DNA from 2 places in the Planococcus sp. 11815 genome. Region 2 is predicted to be linked to the other one. Evidence: riboswitches for the same ligand, from Rfam matches in the RefSeq annotation. Region 2 holds a riboswitch; the other holds the start of a gene.

The links. A riboswitch is a leader RNA that binds a small molecule or an ion and turns the genes downstream of it on or off. The one in region 2 is predicted to bind preQ1.
Region 1: another riboswitch for preQ1. It lies ahead of queF (preQ(1) synthase); the one in region 2 lies ahead of queC (7-cyano-7-deazaguanine synthase QueC).

What each region holds. Positions count from the first base shown of each region.
Region 1 covers NZ_CP096991.1:272,905-277,117, forward strand. Annotated here, with positions in the region: gene M1Q06_RS01490 (endonuclease/exonuclease/phosphatase family protein) at 1-669, shown strand, start outside; gene M1Q06_RS01495 (queuosine precursor transporter) at 726-1,355, opposite strand; gene queF (preQ(1) synthase) at 1,368-1,862, opposite strand; PreQ1 riboswitch class I at 1,959-2,006, opposite strand; gene M1Q06_RS01505 (cytochrome P450) at 2,711-4,039, opposite strand.
Region 2 covers NZ_CP096991.1:1,314,634-1,318,846, forward strand. Annotated here, with positions in the region: gene M1Q06_RS06740 (zinc ribbon domain-containing protein YjdM) at 1-110, shown strand, start outside; gene queE (7-carboxy-7-deazaguanine synthase QueE) at 190-897, opposite strand; gene queD (6-carboxytetrahydropterin synthase QueD) at 894-1,316, opposite strand; gene queC (7-cyano-7-deazaguanine synthase QueC) at 1,313-1,975, opposite strand; PreQ1 riboswitch class I at 1,984-2,027, opposite strand; gene M1Q06_RS06760 (NADP-dependent oxidoreductase) at 2,133-3,071, shown strand; gene M1Q06_RS06765 (universal stress protein) at 3,122-3,622, opposite strand; gene ald (alanine dehydrogenase) at 3,910-4,213, shown strand, end outside.

The sequences.
Region 1 (4,213 bases), 1.0 Mb from region 2:
ATGGATCAGGTCGAATGGCTTTCCGAACGGCTCGGGATGTACGCCGCATATGGCGCCAATTTGAACCAAGCGCCGGATGACCCAGAACGCCCGAACCGCCAGTACGGCAATGCTACGTTAAGCCTTTATCCAATCAAGTACGCAGAAAACCATTTTTTGACGCAAGTCGTAACCGACATCTACAATAATGAGCAGCGAGGCGTTCTCGAGACAGTAATTGAAGTCGGAGGCACTTACCTCAAAGTGTTGAATGCCCATTTAGCGTTGAAAGATGAAGAGCTTGAAATGAGTATTGCGGAAATATTGGAGATTGCCGGCAAGAGTCATTTCCCGAAAATCATCGCGGGTGATTTCAATGCACCGCCGACCCATCGTCATTTGGCGCATCTTCATCAGACCATGACAGATGTCTTCTTGAAAGTGAAGCGCGGCGACGCCTACACGTACCCATCTCCTTATGAAAATCATGAAACTGGCGAATCGTTCAAGCCGATGACGCGCATCGACTATATTTTTGCCGACCGCGGCTTTGACGTGCGGGATGCAGAAAAAATCGAAACGGCTGTATCGGATCATTTGCCGATCACTGCAGAGCTCGTCTGGACACAGAAACATGACTCGGCTGCGATCATCGTACCTGCAGCCCAACCAGCCAAACAAAAAATTTAAACACAAAAGCCGCCGGCAATGTTTAACTGCCGGCGGCTTTTTTATGCATGGATCGATTACGCGAAGCTTTTTTGAGTGGCTGTCTTGGAACGGCGCGCGAGTTTGACGAGCAGATAGACAAGCGGCGTGTCCGCTGCTGCGACGACCCATTTGAATAAATACTGCGTCAAAATCATGGCAGACAACGCCGACAGCGGCATCGTCCCATAAAAAGCGATGGTGATGAAGATTGTTGTATCGACCAATTGGCTGACCATCGTCGAGGCATTATTGCGCAGCCACAACTTCGATTCGCCGTTACGTGCTTTTAATTTATGGAAAATCGTGACGTCCAAGTTTTGGCTGATGAAATAAGATACCAAGCTTGCGAGCGTTACCCGGAAGCCGGCCGAGAAGATCGATTCAAAAGCTGCCTGATCCGCAAAAAATGGCGCAGAGGGCAAATGAATGGCCGCAAAGATGAATGCCAGGGCTGCGAGTTGTGTGATAAACCCAGCCATGACCGTTTGGCGCGCGGCTTCTTTGCCGTACACTTCCGCGATTGTGTCAGTGATCGGGAACGTAAAGACGTAGACGATAACTGCAGCCGGCAGCACCGCCCATTCACTGATGGCAAATAACTTCACGGCCAAAATATTCGACAGGATGAGAAGGCCGACGAACGCACCGTTCAAATAAAGTAGCATGAGCGGTTCTCCTTATCGGTTGGTGATCGTTTCCGGATTCATGTCGTGGTTCATCATCCGGTACGTCGCCATTTCTTCGTATTTCGTGCCAGGCTTGCCATAGTTCGTGTACGGGTCGATCGACAAGCCGCCGCGCGGGGTGAATTTGCCCCATACTTCGATATAACGTGGGTCGAGCAGCTCGATCAAGTCGTTCATGATGATGTTGACGACATCTTCATGGAAATCGCCGTGGTTGCGGAAGCTGAACAAATACAGCTTCAAGGCTTTGCTTTCGACGAGTTTCTTGTCTGGAATGAAGCTCAAGTAAATCGTCGCGAAATCGGGCTGGCCGGTTTGCGGGCACAGCGAAGTGAACTCCGGGCAATTGAATTTAACGAAGTAATCGCGCGTGTGGAGATTGTCGATCGCTTCTAGAATGCCTGGGTCGTATTCGAATTTATAGCGCGTGTTCTGGTTGCCGAGCAAAGACAAATGCTCGAGTGTTTCTTCATTTCTTCCTGCCATGTGAGTGGCCTCCTTATATTCGGCCGGCTGGGGGAGAGCTATAAAAAATTCGGACAAACGAAAAGCCGAATCGCATGTGGATTCGGCTTGATTTCAAAATCCATAGTTTTTTATAGAGGGTGGAATGCTATGAACCTCTCCCGTTGCCGGGCTATTTAATTTCCTGCCTTATCGTATAAGATAGGGGCGGTTCTGTCAATTGTTGGTTTGTTAGGGAATAGCATCTTCAAGTTGCGGGTCATACATTTAAATATATGAAGGAGTGAGTAGAAAAGCTTCCGCTTCTCGACTTCGTTTCAGGGGGGCTGCTTTCCGAGGGGCGGGTGTTGAGCCAATGTGCGGCAGAGAGCGCCGCACATTTGTCTCGCCAGCCCGCGCGATCCCTCAGGAGTCAGCCCCCCTTCCACTCCGTCTCTAGTTATAGAAAGGAAGGGAATTTCTTCTGTCCATTCGATAGGAAATGCTGAGATGCTTCATATTTTTAACTAGACTCATCTTTAGTGTCGAGAAGCGACCCTACCCACAACATTTTAGACTGTAGCGCCAATGTGTCAGACGCCACATCTCAGGAAGTGATTCCCCCACTAGCCGGCAACTGATTATAGAAGCAGATCTATCTAATCATGCTCCACACTTTGAAATTTCTAAGCCGCCCAGCGCCACGGGTGAGCCGACGCAGTAAGACAAGTGTTCTTCTTGGCTTACTGCCAAAGGCCAACCCAAAGCAGGGCGGCGAATACCAACATGAAGCTCAACTAATGAACAGGAATGATTCCACAAGCAAACCCTGACTATCTTCTTTTCCAGAAATAAAAAAAGCTAGAGAAAGAATCTCTAGCCTTTCATTATTAATGGAATGGGCACCCTGATTGAACAGTTGTGTTCTTCTGTTCGTGATAGAACACATTGTCTGGGCGGTTTTTCAGTTTTTGGAGGTCTTTCAAGATCAAGCGGCTTTTTGGCATAGTTGGCATGCGGGACATGTCGTAGGACAAGTCTTGTTCAGGCACGCTGTATTTCAAGTTCTCCGCAAAATATTTAAAGATTGACTGCATATACATGACCGTCATCCATTCCCCCGCACAGCGGTGTCCAGTATGGTGGTCGCCGCCGCCTTGGGGTACAAAGGAGAACGGGCTGCCGTCCCATGTGCTGAAGCGTTCCGGGATGAACTCGTCGGGATTGTCCCAGGAATCCGGGTGATGGTTCGTGCCGTAAAGGTCCAGAATGACGCGCATGTCTTTTTTGAAGTGGACGCCGTTCCAGTTGAAATCCTTCTTGGCGATCGCTGCCATGACTGGTGCGAACGGATAATAACGGCGTACTTCCTGGGCGAAATTGTGGCTATAATTGTTTTCGTCTGCCTGGAGTTTTCCACGCGTGACCGGGTTTTCGTGCATCGCCATGACGCCGAAGACAATAAAGTAAGCGGTGGCGATCATCGGTCGGTAGGCATTGTTCAAATCGACAGCTGCCGTCTCGAGGTCGAGCAGTTTGCCGTTCGGTGTCCGGTGATGGGCGACGATATATGCTGCCGTATAGGCCGGCGGATTGTATTCGCCTTTACGGATTTGCTTGATGATTTTCTTCAGCCAGTCTTCGTGCGCATTGCGTGCTTTCATGCCTTCAAGGTAGCGCCCTTCAGTAAGGCCGAATGAATCGACCATCGTTACGAGCTCCCATGTGCGCTGCTTGACTTCGCTTTCTTTCATCGGCAGTCCGGCCCAGTGGATCATGGAGCGCGTGAAGATTTCTTCAATTTCATCCAATAAGACGACTTCGTCCATCTGCTCCCATTGTTCGGCCTTGGCATCAAGTTCTTGGATCATCATGCGTTTGGCATCTTCCAAACGCTCAGGTGTCATCATCGACAGGAACATGCGCTTTTGCTGGTGATGGTCTTCGCCGTCGCGGCCGTGGACCGCACCTCGCCCGAATAGCGTTTGCTCAAGCGGAAGCGGCGCTGCGCCACTGCGCTTAAAATAATCATTATTGTAGAACAGTTCAGCCGCTTCTTCGCCGGCCATGCAAACTACCTTTTTCCCGAGCAGGCGGGTTTCAAAAATATCCGAACCCAGCTCTTTGCGGCGGCCGGGCAGGAAATCAAATCCTTCTCCAAGAAGAGATAGGGTATTGTCCAATTCTTTTGCTTTCGGGATCGGGTGCTTCACTTTCATGTAACGTCAGCTCCTTCAGTATGTTCAATGCAGGTGATTCACCTGTTAAGTTGAAAATTCATTGTAGGAAACCATACCCTTCTGGGGCCTCGGTAAACGCTTCCGGAATTTCAGGGTAGCGCCTATCAAAAAGCTGGAGTAGGCGTTTTTTCATGGTACACTTAAAACAAAAGA
Region 2 (4,213 bases):
GCACGAAAGTCAAAAGCATCCGACTTGTGGACGGAGACCATAATATTGATTGCAAAATCGATGGCTTCGGCGCGATGCAGTTGAAATCGCAGTTTGTGAAAAAAGCCTGATCCTTTAAGTATTAAGTGCATCAACATAAAAACCGGCATTCCCCGATTATTGGGGGAATGCCGGTTTTGTTATTGCAATTTATACGCCACGCTTATTGCCCCATAACAATGTATGGAGCTGCGGCAGCACTTTTGCGTCATTGAGAGGGGCGGAAACCAAATGCCTGTCGATTAGCCATTGATAGCGCCCAAGCAGATGCTGGACCAGTTTCTCATCTTCGGTCGTCTGCGTGTCGTCATTGCCGACTTGCAAAAAGAATGGGAATGACGGATAGCGCAGGTGGAGCTGTTCCGCGAAAAAGAAATCCGCTTCATCGAAAACGACGACTTTCAGGCTGGCTTGAGATGACGATAGCCTGCCGAGCATCGCATCGAGCTGGGAATAGTCCAGAATCATGCCAGAACTCGGCGGCTTTGGGGAGACGGTGACTTCATCGATTTCCAAGAGCCAGTCCTGCCAGATGCTGCCTTGCGTTTCGACAGCTGTGCGCCAACCTTTTTCTTGGCATAATGCGACCAGTTCCGCGATGCCTTTATGAAGTGCCGGGTTGCCTCCGGAGATGGTGACGTGAGAAAAGGCGTCTTTACCAAGCGCCTCGAGCTGTCGGACAATGTCATCTGCGGTCATCGCAGTACTTTTTCCGGTGCCGTCCCAAGTGAATTTGGAATCGCACCACGAACAGGAATAATCGCAGCCGGCGGTCCGGACGAACATCGTCTTCTGGCCCATGACCATGCCTTCGCCTTGGATCGTCGGGCCGAATACTTCCATTACAGGGATCTTCATGAAGACACCTCTTTTGGCCGGTAAATGACATAGCTTGTCGGGGTTTCCCGGACGATGACTTGGATGCATTTCGGCTGGTTGTCTGAGCGGTCGAGCGTGTCTTGGATCAGCTTGTGTATTTGTTGGGCGAGCTGCTCGGTCGTCGGGAAAGTCTCTGTGAATTCCGGGTGGTCATTCAAAACACTGTGGTCATAGCGTTTATGGATCAAGTCTTTTAATTGCTTGAAGTCGATAAGAAAACCGGTGCTGTTCAAGTGGTCGCCGGCAATCGTGATATTTAAATGGTAAGTATGGCCATGCATTTTCGCGCATTTTCCGGCTTCATCGGCCGGGATATAATGCGCCGCGGAAAAATGCATGTCTTTATTTAATTCAAAGCTATAGGGATGCTGAACGGAAGGGTAGAATTGCTGCATCAAGATTTCGCACCTTCTTTTTTGGAAAGGTAGGTCTGCAAGCCTTGGTTGCGCAGCACGCAAGACGGGCAAGTGCCGCAGCCTGCTGCCGGAATGCCGTGGTAGCAGGTCAAGGTTTCGGTCTGGACGAATTCGAATGCGCCAAGCTCGTCGGACAGTTCCCAGACGCCTGCCTTGTCGAGCCACATGAGCGGTGTATGGATGACGAATTGCTTATCCATCGATAAGTTGAGCGTGACATTGAGCGACCGGATAAAGGTATCCCGGCAATCCGGATAACCGCTGAAATCCGTCTCGCTGACACCAGTCACGAGGTGGCGTGCGCCGAATGCATCGGCGTAAATCGCCGCAAAAGACAGGAACAATAAATTGCGCCCGGGAACGAATGTGGAAGGCGGCCCGTCCTTTTGCTCTTCGACTTCAATCGAATCGCGCGTCAAGGCATTGGCGGATAATTGATTGACCAGCCCCATGTCGAGCACTTGCAATGTTACGCCGAGCGTTTCTGCAATGCGTTTTGCATGGTCGATTTCCTGCGAGTGGCGCTGGCCGTAATCGAAAGTGACGGCGAGCACTTCGCTGAATTGTTCCAGCGCCCAAAAGAGGCAAGTGGTGCTGTCTTGCCCGCCGCTGAATACAACGACTGCTTTTTCATTTTTCATTTCAATACAGCTCCTTAGTTTTTTAGAGAGGGAGTTTGCGAACCTCTTTTATGAAACAGTTACCATAATAGCATAATTAGGCAAGTTCCTGTGCTTTTTCAGGTGTAGCAAAATGGTGTCAGGGTATATAAGTGGTAAAAGGGAGGAGTGGGTGCAGATGAAAGCTATCGTTATTGACCAGTACGGAGGGAAAGAGCAACTGAAAGAACGTGAAGTGGAAACGCCCGCTATTTCAGCGCATCAAGTGTTGGTGGAAGTTCATGCAACTTCAGTCAACCCGATTGATTGGAAGCTGAGGGAAGGCTATTTGAAAGAAATGCTGCCATGGGAATTCCCGATCATTCTCGGATGGGATGTTGCAGGAGTCGTCAAAGAAGTAGGCGATGAGGTCAAGCACTATCATCCAGGCGACCGGGTTTTTGCGCGTCCTGACACAACGCGGCAAGGAACGTATGCTGAATTTGTCCCGGTAGAGGAAAACCTGCTGGCTCGCATGCCTGAAAGCATGAGCTTTGAGGAAGGCGCAGCAATTCCATTGACGGGGCTAACTGCATGGCAATGCCTGGTGGAGATTGGGCATATCAAGAAAGGCGATAAAGTGCTGATCCATGCAGGTGCTGGCGGCGTCGGAAGCATGGCGATCCAAATCGCCAACAGCATCGGCTGTTATGTAGCGACAACAGCAAGCGATAAAAATGACGAACTCGTCACGTCTCTCGGCGCGAATCGTGTCATCGACTACCGCGAAGAGGATTTCTCGGAAGTGCTGGAGAATTTTGATTTCGTATTGGATACAATGGGCGGCGAAACGCTCGAAAAAAGTTACGGCGTATTGAAGCGCGGCGGCAGGCTTGTCAGCATAGCCGGACAGCCTGATGAAGAACAAGCGGAAAAACTCGGCATTGACGTCAGCAGTTTCTGGCTGGAGCCAAATGGCCAGCAATTGAAAAAATTGGGCGATTTGTTTGTCAGCGGCGAAGTGAAGCCAGAAGTCGGCCATATCTATCCGTTGACGGAAGAAGGCGTACGGGAAGCGCATGAATTAAGCGAATCCCATCATGCCAGAGGGAAAATCGTCATTCAAGTGAAGAAATGATCATAGAAAAAGCACGCGGCTAGGATAGAGGCCGCGTGCTTTTTCTTGTGTTATTCAGGTTTTCCGGAACGTTCTTCCGAATAATAATCGTCTGGTGCATCGCTTTGTGCTTCGTCTGTACGGACGACAAGCACGTCGCATTTAGAGGAGCGGACGATATGTTCTGATACACTGCCGATGAGGAAACGTTCGACTGCATTCAAACCGGTCGCGCCGCAGATGATCAAGTCGGCTTCGACTCGTTCAGCCAATTCACGGGGAATCATTGTCTTAGGGGAACCGTAATCGACCACGATATTGACTTTCTCAACACCGCCGGCTTCGGCTTCTTTTTTATAATCCCCAAGCAAGTCTTCAGCGAATTTCTGGGCACGGTCAGCGATCGAACGGTCATATGCTTCGATTGCGGCGAATGAACGCGTATCGATCACGTTTACCAGATTCAGCGTCGCGTGGTTTCTTGTGGCGATCCCGATGGACTTTTTGAAAGCCCATTCCGCTTCTTTCGATCCGTCGACCGCTACCATGATTTGATTATACTTTAATGTCATCTGTACATTCCTCCTTTGTCTATACTGTAACTTTCGAGGCATAGGCAAATTGTTCCTTCTTTAAGAATGAAATTTATCGATTTATTTTTTATTCACTATTTCGAAATATCTTTCCTTCTTCTGACAAACGGGACTATGCCGCGTTTTGACGGATTAAAAATTATCTTTTGAAAAGACAAATTAATGGAGCAATATCAAACAGAATCTGTTAGAATGGATGTGGTTTCAAATACTGATAGTTTGGTTCATTTTATTATTTCAGACACAATATAATGGAGGGTTTTGTAATGCGTATCGGGGTACCTACAGAAGTTAAGAACAATGAAAACCGTGTGGCAATGACACCGGCGGGAGTAGTGAACTTGGCACTTTTCGGCCATGAAGTTTTCATCCAATCCGGTGCAGGGCTCGGATCGGGCTTTACGGATGCCGATTATGAAGCAGCCGGCGCAGTAATCGTCGCCGATGCTGACCAGGCGTGGGCGCAGGATATGGTCATGAAAGTAAAAGAGCCGGTAGCTAGCGAGTACAAGCATTTCCGTGAAGGCCAAGTGCTCTTCACTTACTTGCACTTGGCACCTGAAGTGGAAT